Regions from separate parts of the Streptomyces bikiniensis genome, predicted to be linked through region 3. Evidence: riboswitches for the same ligand, from Rfam matches in the RefSeq annotation. Region 3 holds a riboswitch; each other region holds the start of a gene.

The links. A riboswitch is a leader RNA that binds a small molecule or an ion and turns the genes downstream of it on or off. The one in region 3 is predicted to bind cobalamin.
Region 1: linked by a shared signal. The riboswitch ahead of OO47_RS00185 (CoA-acylating methylmalonate-semialdehyde dehydrogenase) and the one ahead of OO47_RS24740 (ABC transporter substrate-binding protein) in region 3 are both predicted to bind cobalamin.
Region 2: linked by a shared signal. The riboswitch ahead of metE (5-methyltetrahydropteroyltriglutamate--homocysteine S-methyltransferase) and the one ahead of OO47_RS24740 (ABC transporter substrate-binding protein) in region 3 are both predicted to bind cobalamin.

The regions. Positions count from the first base shown of each region.
Region 1 is NZ_JNXJ01000001.1:38,804-42,730, reverse strand. Features, by position in the region: gene OO47_RS00190 (acyl-CoA dehydrogenase family protein) at 1-427, opposite strand, end outside; gene OO47_RS00185 (CoA-acylating methylmalonate-semialdehyde dehydrogenase) at 424-1,923, opposite strand; cobalamin riboswitch at 2,154-2,333, opposite strand; gene OO47_RS00180 (ABC transporter substrate-binding protein) at 2,436-3,350, shown strand; partial or broken gene OO47_RS38685 (DUF2083 domain-containing protein) at 3,377-3,748, opposite strand.
Region 2 is NZ_JNXJ01000001.1:49,860-53,786, forward strand. Features, by position in the region: gene metE (5-methyltetrahydropteroyltriglutamate--homocysteine S-methyltransferase) at 1-1,589, opposite strand, end outside; cobalamin riboswitch at 1,759-1,985, opposite strand; gene OO47_RS00230 (short-chain fatty acyl-CoA regulator family protein) at 2,090-3,520, opposite strand; gene OO47_RS00235 (MmgE/PrpD family protein) at 3,703-3,927, shown strand, end outside.
Region 3 is NZ_JNXJ01000035.1:2,486-6,412, forward strand. Features, by position in the region: gene OO47_RS24725 (NAD-dependent epimerase/dehydratase family protein) at 1-481, shown strand, start outside; gene OO47_RS24730 (TetR family transcriptional regulator) at 574-1,167, shown strand; gene OO47_RS24735 (cold-shock protein) at 1,469-1,651, shown strand; cobalamin riboswitch at 1,687-1,893, shown strand; gene OO47_RS24740 (ABC transporter substrate-binding protein) at 1,932-3,023, shown strand; gene OO47_RS24745 (FecCD family ABC transporter permease) at 3,020-3,927, shown strand, end outside.

The DNA.
Region 1 (3,927 bases), on a different contig from region 3:
CGGCGCGGGTCCGGAGGGCGGCGGCGTCCGAACCCGCGCCGGGTTCGGTGAGGCAGTAGCTGCCCAGGGTCTCGGCGGAGCAGAGGCCGGGAAGCCACCGGGCGCGCTGGGCGGGGCTTCCGTACCGGTCGATCATCCAGGCGACCATGTTGTGGATGGAGAGGTAGCCGGCGATGGAGGGGCAGCCGGTCGCCAGGGTCTCGAAGACGAGGACGCCGTCGGCCCGGGTGAGTCCGGAGCCGCCGTGCTCCTCGCGTACGTAGACGCCGCCGAGGCCGAGCGCGGCGGCCCTGCGGATGACGTCGACGGGGAAGTGCTTGTCCTGGTCCCAGGCCACGGCGTACGGGGCGAGCTGTTCCTGCGCGAAGTCGAGGGTGACTTCGGCGAGGGCCAGTTGGTCCTCGGTGAGGGTGGTCACGGCGCTCATCCCATCGTCGGCATGGTGAAGCTCGCGCCCTCCTTGACCCCGGAGGGCCAGCGGGAGGTCACGGTCTTGGTGCGGGTGTAGAAGCGGATCGCGTCGGGGCCGTGCTGGTTGAGGTCCCCGAAGCCGGAGCGCTTCCAGCCGCCGAAGGTGTGGTACGCGACGGGGACCGGAATGGGGACGTTGACGCCGACCATGCCGGTGTTGACACGTCGGGTGAAGTCGCGGGCGGTGTCGCCGTCGCGGGTGAAGATGGCCACGCCGTTGCCGTACGGGTGCTCGCTGGGCAGCCGCAGGGCCTCCTCGTAGTCGGCGGCCCGCGCCACGCACAGCACCGGGCCGAAGATCTCCTCCTGGTAGATCCGCATGGACGGCGTGACGCGGTCGAAGAGCGACGCGCCTGCGAAGAAGCCGTTCTCGTGTCCGGGGAGGGTGAACCCCCTTCCGTCGACGACGAGTTCCGCTCCCTCGTCGACGCCGATGCCGACGTAGCGGTTGACCCGGTCCAGGGCGTCCCGGCTGACCAGGGGTCCGAAGTCGGCGTCCGGGTCGTCGGAGGTGCCGATGCGCAGGGAGGCGATGCGCTCCTTCAGCTTCGCCACCAGCGCGTCGGCCGTCTCCTCGCCGACGGGGACGGCGACGGAGATGGCCATGCAGCGCTCGCCGGCGGAGCCGTAGCCGGCTCCGATCAGTGCCTCGGCGGCTTGGTCGAGGTCCGCGTCGGGCATCACGATCATGTGGTTCTTGGCGCCGCCGAAGCACTGGGCGCGCTTGCCGTGGGCGGCGGCGGTGGCGTAGATGTGCGCGGCGATCGGGGTGGAGCCGACGAAGCCGAGGGCCTGGACCCGGGGGTCTTCGAGGAGCGTGTCGACGGCCTCCTTGCCACCGTTGACCACGTTCAGCACACCGGGCGGCAGACCCGCCTCCAGGAACAGCTCGGCGAGCCGCAGGGGTACCGAGGGGTCACGCTCGGACGGCTTCAGGATGAAGGCGTTGCCGCAGGCCAGGGCGGGGGCCGCCTTCCACAGGGGGATCATGGCCGGGAAGTTGAACGGGGTGATGCCCGCGACCACGCCGAGCGGTGAGCGCAGCGAGTGGACGTCGATTCCCGTGCCCGCGTTGTCGGTGAACTCGCCCTTGAGCAGGTGCGGGATACCGGCGGCGAACTCCACGACCTCAAGGCCTCGTTGGAGGTCGCCGTGGGCGTCGGCGACGGTCTTTCCGTGCTCGGCGGACAGCAGCCGAGCCAGCGAGTCCCGCTCTCCCTCGACGAGTTGCAGGAAGCGCAGCAGGACGCGGGCGCGTCGCTGCGGATTCCACCGGCCCCACTCCTGCTGTGCCTGCTCGGCGTCGGCGATCGCCGTCTCTGTGTCGGCACGCCCGGCCAGGGGCACCCTGGCCTGGACGGTGCCGGTGTTGGGGTCGTACACGTCGGCGAAGAGACCGGACGTGCCGGCGGTGTGCTTGCCGCCGATGAAATGGGTGAGTTCGCGGACCATCGAAGCCTGCTCTCGTCAGGTACGGATCCGAGGAGGGCGCGGAGAGGGCCGCGAGAACGGCACCGATCGGGGTGCGCGTACGCGGGCCTTCCGCGAGACAGGGGAGGGCGGGGGAGCCCTCGTCGAGTCACGAACGCGGGGACAGGGCCTCGGGGTTCGGGTACTCCGCCGGATCACCAGGGTCGTGGTCACGTACCGGTGCCATGCGTGTCTGCTCCATCCTCGTGGACAACACGGAACACCCCACGGCCGGTATCCTGACTCCCGGATCAGCGCACGCCCTCCGGCCTTCCCGACGGATGGTTTCCGTCAGTGGCCTGTCCTGCTGGAAGGACGCACTCCCCGGTCACAGTGGCGGGACCGCGCCGGATTCACACCGGCTTCCCTGCACCGCGGGCTTGCCACGAACATATAGTTGGACGTCCTAGTAAGTCCACCCCCGCCCACGGCGCGGCGGCGGCATCGGGACAGTCGACGGCCGATGCCCGGCACACCGCCTATAGGCTCGGACCATGCGCATCGTCTCCTTGCTGCCCGCGGCGACCGACATCGTGGCCCAGCTCGGACTGGCAGCCGACCTGGTGGGCAGGACCCACGAGTGCGACTGGCCGCCGCGGGATGTGGCCGGCGTGCCGGTGGTCACGTCCGCCGCGTTCTCGTCGGACGCGCTGAGCAGTCGGGAGATCTCGTCCGCGGTCGGCGGGGCCGCGCATGGCGGGTCCTCGCTCTACGCCCTCGACGCTGAGGCGCTTGCCGCTCTCGCGCCCGATGTCGTGCTCACCCAGGACCTGTGCGACGTCTGCGCGGTGTCGTACGAGGCCGTCTCACGAGCGGTACGCGTCCTCGACGGCGGCCCTCGCGTCCTCAGTCTTGAGCCCCGCACCCTGGACGACGTCCTGGACTGTCTGGTCACGGTCGGTGAGCTGCTGGGCGTACGGGAGCGGGCCGAGCGCCGCCGCGAGGAGCTGCGCGATCGGCTGACCGCGGTACGCCGACTCACGGCGGGCCGGGTCCGGCCCCGGGTGGTGGCCGTCGAGTGGCTCGATCCGCTGTGGCCCGCGGGGCACTGGGTGCCCGAACAGATCACCTGCGCCGGCGGCGAACCGCTCCTCGCCGCCCCCGGTGAGCACACGAAGCCGATGACGTGGGAGGACGTCCGGGCCGCCCGCCCCGACGTCCTCCTGGTCCTGCCGTGCGGCTTCCCGCCCGAACGGACCGTGCGCGAGCGCGAGCTGCTGACCTCCCTCCCCGGCTGGGACGATCTGCCCGCGGTACGGTCCGGCGCGGTGTGGGTGCTGGACGGGCCCGCCTACTTCAACCGGCCGGGCCCCCGGGTGGTGCGCGGCGCGGAGGTGCTGGCGCACGTCCTCCACGGGGTCACGGCGGGAGACCCCGTGTCGGTGGCCGAGGCCTTCCTGCTGCCCTGATCCAGGCCTCGGGCCGAAGGTTCGGCCACGGGGTACGGGACGAAGGTGCTGGCGTTCTGGTCGATTCCGAGCGGGCGTCCGAGGGGCGGGGCGGCGCGCTGGGGGCAGTCGAGGCGCTCGCACACGCGGCAGCCCATGCCGATCGGGGTGGCGGCGGCCGCGTTGCCGAGGTCCAGTCCGTCCGAGTACACGAGCCGGTGGGCGTGGCGGATCTCGCAGCCGAGGCCGATCGCGAAGGTCTTGCCGGGCTCGCCCCAACCGCCCCGGTGGCGGGTGACGGCGCGGGCCGTCCACAGGTGGCGCTGTCCGTCGGGCATCGCGGCGACCTGGACGTGGATGCGGCCGGGTGAGGCGAAGGCCTCGTCCACGTTCCACAGCGGACGGGGGCCGTCCGCCCGGTGGGTGCGCCCGGAGGGCGGGAAGTGGGGAGGCTTCCCGCCCTCCGTGTTCCCTCCCTGCCACCACGCCCGCCGGGCGACCGGCGCGGGCCGTTCCGTAACCTTGCCCGGTCCGCCCTTCACCGGATTCGTTCCGGGTGGGTCCGCGGCGCGGAGGGGGTCGGTGACGTGAAGAGGAG
Region 2 (3,927 bases), on a different contig from region 3:
CGCGTTCCGTACGACTGGACCCAGCCGTGCTGCGTGGCGACGTAGCCGGTGAGCTGCTCGGCGAAGTACTGCACCATGTCGTTGCGCTCGGGCTCGCCGTGCACGAGCACGTCGACGCCGGTCTTCTCCTGGAAGGAGATGACCTCGCGGATCTCGTCCTTGATCCGCTCCTCGTAGCCGGCCGTGTCGATGCGGCCGGCGCGCAGGTCGGCGCGGGCCACGCGGAGTTCGTCGGTCTGCGGGAACGAGCCGATGGTGGTGGTCGGCAGCAGCGGCAGGCCGAGGTGGGCGCGCTGGGCGGCGGTCCGCTCGGCGTACGGCTGGGAGCGGCGGCCGTCGGCATCGGTGATCGCGGCGGTACGGGCCCGTACGGCCGGGTCGCGGGTGAGGGCGGAGTCGGCGCGGGAGGCCAGGTCGGCACGGTTGGCGGTCAGTTCGGCGCTGATCGCGTCGGTGCCGTTGGCCAGGCCCTTGGCGAGGGTGACGACCTCGGTGGTCTTCTGCCGGGCGAAGGCGAGCCAGCGCCGGACCTCGGGGTCGATGTCGCCCTCGGCAGCCGCGTCCAGCGGGACGTGCAGCAGGGAGCAGGACGCGGCCACGTCGACCCGGTCGGCGAGACCGAGCAGGGTGGCGAGGGTGGCCAGGGACTTCTGGTAGTCGTTGATCCAGATGTTGCGGCCGTTGACGACGCCCGCGACCAGGCGCTTGCCGGGCAGTCCGCCGACGCTCGCGAGGTCGTTGAGGTTGCCGGCGGCGCGCTCGGTGAAGTCGAGGGCGAGACCGTCCACGGGTGCCGAGGCGAGCACCTGGAGGGCGCCGCCGAGACGGTCGAAGTAGGAGGCGACGAGCAGCTTGGGCCGGTCGGTGAGCGCTCCGAGGTCGCGGTAGGCGCGGGCGGCGGCGTTCAGTTCGGCCGGGGTGCGGTCCTGGACGAGGGCGGGCTCGTCCAGCTGGACCCACTCGGCGCCCGCCGCCCGCAGGTCGGCCAGGACCTCGGCGTAGACGGGGAGCAGCCGGTCGAGGAGGGTGATCGGGTCGAAGTCGGCGGCCACGCCGGGCGCGGGCTTGGCGAGGAGGAGGTAGGTGACGGGGCCGACGAGGACCGGGCGGGCGGTCAGGCCGAGGGCGACGGCTTCCTTCAGCTCGGAGACCTGCTTGGCCGAGTCGGCGGTGAAGACGGTGTCCGGGCCGAGCTCGGGGACCAGGTAGTGGTAGTTGGTGTCGAACCACTTGGTCATCTCCAGCGGTGCGACGTCCTGCGTGCCGCGGGCCATGGCGAAGTAGCCGTCGAGCGCGTCCGCCTCGACGGCGGCGCGGTGGCGGGAGGGGACAGCGCCGACCATGACACTGGTGTCCAGGACGTGGTCGTAGTACGAGAAATCACCGGTCGGCACCTCGTCGATGCCGGCGTCGGCAAGCTGCTGCCAGTTCGAACGGCGCAGGTCGGCGGCGGTGGTCCGGAGGGCGTCGGCGGTGACGCGGCCCTTCCAGTAGCCCTCGACGGCCTTCTTCAGTTCGCGGTTCTGACCCTGGCGGGGGTAGCCGTACACGGTGGCTCGTGCTGCCGCGGCTGCGGGCTTCGCTGTCACGGAACTCTCCTTCGCGAGATGTGTCCAGAAACATCCCGGACGACGGGACGCGGACGCGAAGGGAACGACAGAACGCGCGGACCGTCTCACGGGAAGACCCCGTGCGTGCCGCTCGCTGTGTACGCCGACCCGCCCACGAGGTCACCGGGATGTCCGTACGCGGAATACGTCCGCGTGCGGGCAACGGGCAGGTCTTCGGACTCGCGGGCACGCTCTCCGGTCTGACCGGAGGACACCTACTGGCCGTCGCTTCCCAGGACCGTTGTCCGGTCCCAGTGCGTATGACGGCGGTCGTTCCCGCTCACCGCTGCGGGGCAGTCCCGGATTCCCACCGGGTTCCCTCTTACGACGCATCCCGCCTGGCGGACGGGGCGAACCAGCTGCCCGGCCAGACTAGGGTGCCGGATCACTCAGCGGCGACCCCCTGTCCATCATGCGGACATAAAAATGAGACAGATGGCCTAGTCGATCGGGAACGCCGGGCGGTGAACCGCCCGCGTTCAGTGCTCGGACACCACCGGGTACGGCACCAGGGCGCGCCGGTCGGGGTCGACGGAGAGGACACCGCCGGCGGGCGGCCGGGCGCGCTGGGCGCAGTCCCGCCGTTCGCAGATCCGGCAGCCCAGACCGATCGGGGTGGCGGCGCGCGGGTCGTCCAGGGCGACGCCCTCCGCGTAGACCAGGCGTGGCGCGTGCCGCAGCTCGCAGCCCAGCGCCACGGCGAAGTCGGCACGCGCCGCGTGGTGCCCGAACCCTCCCCGGGTCACCGTCCGGGCGATCCAGAAGTACTTCTTGCCGTCCGGCATCTCGGCCACCTGGGTGAGGATCCGGCCGGGCGCGGAGAACGCCTCGTACACGGTCCACAGAGGGCAGGTGCCGCCAAGACGCGAGAAGTGGAAGTCGGTGGCGGACTGCCGCTTGGAGATGTTGCCCGCGCGGTCGGCCCGCAGGAAGGAGAAGGGCACCCCGCGGCGGCCGGTGCGCTGGAGCGTGCTCAGCCGGTGGCAGACGGTCTCGAATCCGACGCCGAAGCGCGCCTGGAGGAGCTCGATGTCGTAGCGGAGTTCTTCGGCGGCTGTGTGGAAGGACGTGTACGGCATGAGGACCGCGCCGGCGAAGTAGTTGGCGAGCCCGATCCTGGCCAGTCCCTCCGCCTGGGCGGAGGTGAGCCCGGCGGTGGCGACCAGCTCGTCGAGGAGCGGCCCGTGCTCCAGGAACGCCAGCTGCGTGGCGAGCTGGAACGCGCGCTGCCCCTCGCTGAGCCAGGGGGACAGCAGGAGCACCCCGCTGTCCGCGTCGAAGCGCCGCGCGTCCGCGGACCGCTCCGGGCCCGACTGGAGCACCTTGACGCCGTGCGCGGTGGCGAGACGCTCCGTGAGCGCCTCCGCCGCGCGGCCGGCCCGGCCGGTGTTCAGGGCCGCGGCGGTCGCCTCGGCCTGGATCTCCAGGGCGGCGAAGTGGTTGTGGTGGGCGTAGAAGAAGTCCCTTACCTCGTCGTGGGGTTCGGCGGGCAGGAGACCCGCGGTCTCCTCGGGCGAGGCCAGCGCCGCCACCCGCTCGGAGGCGTCGCGGTAGCGCTGGTGCAGGGTGACGAGGGCCCGGGCCACCTCCGGATGGTCGCGGACCACGTCCGCGATCTCGTCCTGCGCTATCGGAGCCCCACAGGCCTCGTCCCCGAGCGCCGCCCGCAGATCCGTGGCCAGCCGCTCCTCGCCGGCCTCGGAGAAGAACTCCGGGTCGATGCCGAACACCTCGGCGATCCGCAACAGCACCGGAGCGGTCAGCGGACGCTGACTGTGCTCGATCTGGTTGAGGTAGCTGGTCGACAGCCCCAGGGCGCGCGCCAGCTCCACCTGGTTCATGCCCCGCTCGCGGCGCAGCCTGCGCAGTTTCGCGTGCGCGTAGATCTTCGGTCCGGCAGGCCGTCCCATGCGGATCAGACTCCTCTCCGTTCCCCTTCTCTGTGAAGGTAGCATCCGCAGATTTCGCAAGATTCGCAGTTTCGCAGCCGTGGCGTGGACGGATTCCGCACAGTGGCGCCCTCGATCACGCCCCGTCGGCGGGGAAGACTCGCCGACGTACGCCGTCCCCACCGCACGCCGCGAGGAGTCCCGTGATCGACCACCAGGTACGCGTCCACCCCAGTGCCGACCGCCTGCCCCGCGAGGAGCAGCTCGCCTGGAAGCTGGCCGCCGTCGCCACCGGTACCCAGGACGCGCCGGACCTCGACGCCGAGGCCTCGGAGATGGTGATCAACCGGATCATCGACAACGCCTCGGTCGCCGTGGCCTCGCTGCGCCGCCGCCCGGTCGCCGTCGCCCGTGCCCAGGCCGCCGGC
Region 3 (3,927 bases):
CGTCCTGCGCCCCCACCTCGTGTACGGGACCGGGGACCGGCGGATGCTGCCGGGCCTGGTCACGCTGCTCGGCGCCCTGCCCGGCCCGCTCGACGGCGGCACCTCGCGGCACTCCATGATCGACGCGGACAGCCTGGCGCGCGTCCTGCTCGGCGCGGCGCTCTCGCCCAGGACCCAGGCCGGCCCCCACCACGTGAACCACCCCGAACCGGTGCCGGTCGCGGACCTCCTCGCGGTGGGCGAGGCCCTGCTCGTCCACCGCGCCGGGCCGCGCCGGGGACCGGCGGTGACCGTCGCCGAGGCGCGCACCCTCCTCGCGGACCACCCCTTCGCCCTCCACCACCTCGACATGCTCGCCACCGACCACTGGTTCGCCGACGAACGCCCCTGGCGGGAGCCGGGCCGCGACCCGGGAGCGCCCTTCACCGAGGGGTTCGCGAGGCACGCGGAGTGGTACCGGAGCCTCCTCGGCCGTTCCTGAACGGGAAGCCCGCCCGGTCTCCCCGGGCGGGCCCGAGACCCCCTCGCGCACCCCTCCTCCGGGCGGTTCCCGGTCGATAAAGTGGGGGCACGATGACACGTTTCCGCGAGAGCGTCCGGTCCCTGCTGCGCGAGCAGGTGCTCGACGCGGCCTACCGCCTCGTCGCCGCCGAGGGGTGGAGCGGGCTGCGCATGACCTCCATCGCGCGGGCCGCCGGCATCAGCCGCCAGACCCTCTACAACGAGTTCGGCTCGAAGGAGGCCATCGGAAACGCCCTGGTCCAGCGCGAGCTGGAAGGCTTCCTGATCGGCATCGAGCGCGAACTCGACGCGCACCGCGGCGCGTTGGAGTCGGCTGCGGCGGCCGGAGTCGGCTACACGCTCCAGCAGACCGTGGACAACCCCCTCATCAAGAGCGTCCTGGTCGCGGCGCGGGGCGGCGAGGACGACCTCCTCGCCTACCTCACCACCCGTACGGAGCCGGTCTTCGGCACGGCGATGGCGATGCTCGACGCGTACGCGACCGAGGCCTGGCCCGACGTGGACGCCGAGTCGCGCGGCCTCGCCGTCGAGACGGTCGTGCGGCTCACCGTCAGCCACATCGTCCAGCCGGTGGCCCCTCCCGCGGAGACGGCGGCGCGCATCGCCAGGATCACGGCGAGGATCGCGTACCCGGGCGGCACCTGAGGCGCGCGCCGTCTCCGGGCCGGAAGTACGGAGCCGGGGCCGTACGCGCGACTCCCGAGCCGGACGTACGACGAGGTCCGGTGCCGAACACGGGGGATCTTCGGCACCGGACCTCTGTTGAATATTCTACGAGATGGTCCGGGGTGCTCGCGCACGCCCCCCCGGCCGACGGGCGAAGCGCGGCCCGACGGGGTACACCTCCCCTGAGACGCGGATGCGGCCGGACCCGGCCGGGACACCCCTCGCCCGCGTCCCCGACGCCGAGGAGGAGGCCGCCGTGGAAGGCAGGAGCAAGGGATTCGTGCATTCCTTCAACCGTCTCGGGGGATACGGGTTCGTCGTCCCCGTCGGCTCCGAGGACCAGGTCTGGTTCAGCGCGGAGGACATCGAGGACGAGAGCCGGACCGTCTCGGAGGGGCAGCAGGTCTCCTTCGTCCTGGTCCTCGGGGACGGCCGCTTCGAGGCCAAGGAGCTGCGCGTCTGACGGCCACCGCGCCCCGGGGCGCGCCCCCGGGGCGGTGGTACTGTGCCGAGGCCAGTCGCACCTTTGTACGCACCCGAACGGGTGGGTGCACGGGTCAGGGAATCCGGTGCGAGACCGGAACTGACGCGCAGCGGTGAGGGCGACGGGCGGAGCATCGGCCACTGGGCGGCGACGACGGCCCGGGAAGGCGCCCCGTCCGGCTGACCCCGAGTCCGAAGACCTGCTGGCGGCCCCGGCGGCACACGCGCGCCCGGGGAGCACCGTACGACAGGCTCCGCGCATGAGCCCTGGCCGCAGAGGAAGTCCCGTGCCGCTCGCACACCCCGTCCGCTCCGCCGTGCCGTTCCTCACCGGAGCCCTGCTCCTGACCGCGACGGGCTGCGGCGCGGGGACCACCCCCGCCCCCGACCGGCCCGCGGGCGGCGCCGCCGGGGAGGCGAAGACCGGGTACCCCGTCGTCCTCGACGACAACTGCGGACGGCCCGTCCGCGTCGAGCGCGCGCCCGAGCGGGCCGTCGCCCTCGACCAGGGCGCGGCGGAGATCATGCTCTCCCTCGGCCTCGCCGACCGCATGGTGGGCACCGGCACCTGGACGGATCCCGTCCTCAAGGGCCTGGAGAAGGAGAACGCCAAGGTCCCGCGCCTCGCCGACCGCTACCCCTCCTTCGAGAAGGTCCTCGACACCGAACCCGACTTCGCCGCCGCCTCCTTCACGTACACCCTCGGCAAGGGCGGCGTGGCGACCCGCGAGCGGTTCGAGGAGCTCGGCGTCCCCACGTACCTCTCGCCCACCGACTGCGTCGGCAAGGACAACGGCGGCGACGGCGACGGCGTCCGCGTCCGGCCGCTCACCATGGAGACGGTCCACGGCGAGATCCGCGACCTGGCCCGGATCTTCGGAGTCCCGGAGCGCGGCGAGAAGCTCGTCGCGGAGCTCAAGGCCCGGGTGACGAAGGCGACTTCGGGTGGAAGCTTCGAGAACGCCACGGTCCTCTACTGGTTCGCCAACTCCGAGGCGCCCTACATGGCGGGCTGCTGCGGCGCCCCCGGCATCGTCTCCCGCGAACTGGGTGCCAAGAACGTCTTCGACGACACCAAGGAGGAGTGGCCCCAGATCAACTGGGAGACCGTCGCCGACCGCGACCCCGACGTCCTCGTCATCGGTGACCTCACCCGCCGCTCGCAGTCGGCCGAGAGCGCCGCCAAGAAGATCGAGTTCCTGGAGTCCGACCCGGTCACCCGCAACATGACCGCGGTGAAGAACAAGCGGTACGTGCTGCTCAGCGGCCAGGCGCTCAACCCCACGGTCCGCACCGTCGAGGCCGTCGAGAAGGTGGCGGCGGCCCTCCGCTCGTACGGTCTCGCCAAGTGACGCCCACTGCCCCTCCGCCCACTGCCCCTCCGCCCACCGCCCCTCCGGCCGGGGCTTCGGTGCGGAAGGGAGCCGCGGTCCTGCTGGGGACGGCGGCCGGGCTCGCGCTCCTGGCCGCGTCGATCGCCGTGGCCATCACCATCGGCCCGGCCCGCATCGGCGTCGCCGACGTGTGGGCGACGGTCGCCGCCCACCTCGGCGGGGGCGTCCCGGAACTCTCCCCGATCCGGGACGGGATCGTGTGGGACCTGCGGCTTCCCCGCACCCTGCTCGCCGCCGTCTGCGGCGCCGGCCTCGCCCTCTGCGGCGCGGTGATGCAGTCGCTGCTGCGCAACCCGCTCGCCGACCCCTTCGTCCTGGGCGTCTCCTCCGGCGCCTCGACCGGCGCGGTCGCGGTCGTCGTCCTCGGTGTCGGCGGGGGAGTGCTCTCCGTCACCGGCGGGGCGTTCCTCGGGGCGGTCTGCTCCTTCGCGCTGGTGCTGCTGCTCAGCCACACCCTCGGCGGCTCCACGGACCGCGTGGTCCTCTCCGGGGTCGCCGCCATGCAGCTCTTCTCCGCCCTCACCTCCTTCGTGGTGATGACGGCCGCCGACGCGGAGACCACCCGGGGCGTCCTCTTCTGGCTGCTCGGCTCGCTCGCCGGGGCCGGCTGGACCGACGTGTGGGTCTGCCTCGGCGTCCTCGCGGCGGCCCTGACGACCTGCCTCGGGTACGCGCGGACCCTGGACGCGTTCGCCTTCGGCGAGGAGGCCGCCGCCTCCCTCGGCGTCGCCGTCGCCCGGACCCGGATCGTCCTCCTCTGCGCCACCGCGCTCCTGACGGCCGCCCTGGTCTCCGCCGCCGGGGCCATCGGCTTCGTCGGGCTCGTCCTGCCGCACGCCGCCCGCGCGCTCGTCGGCCCCGG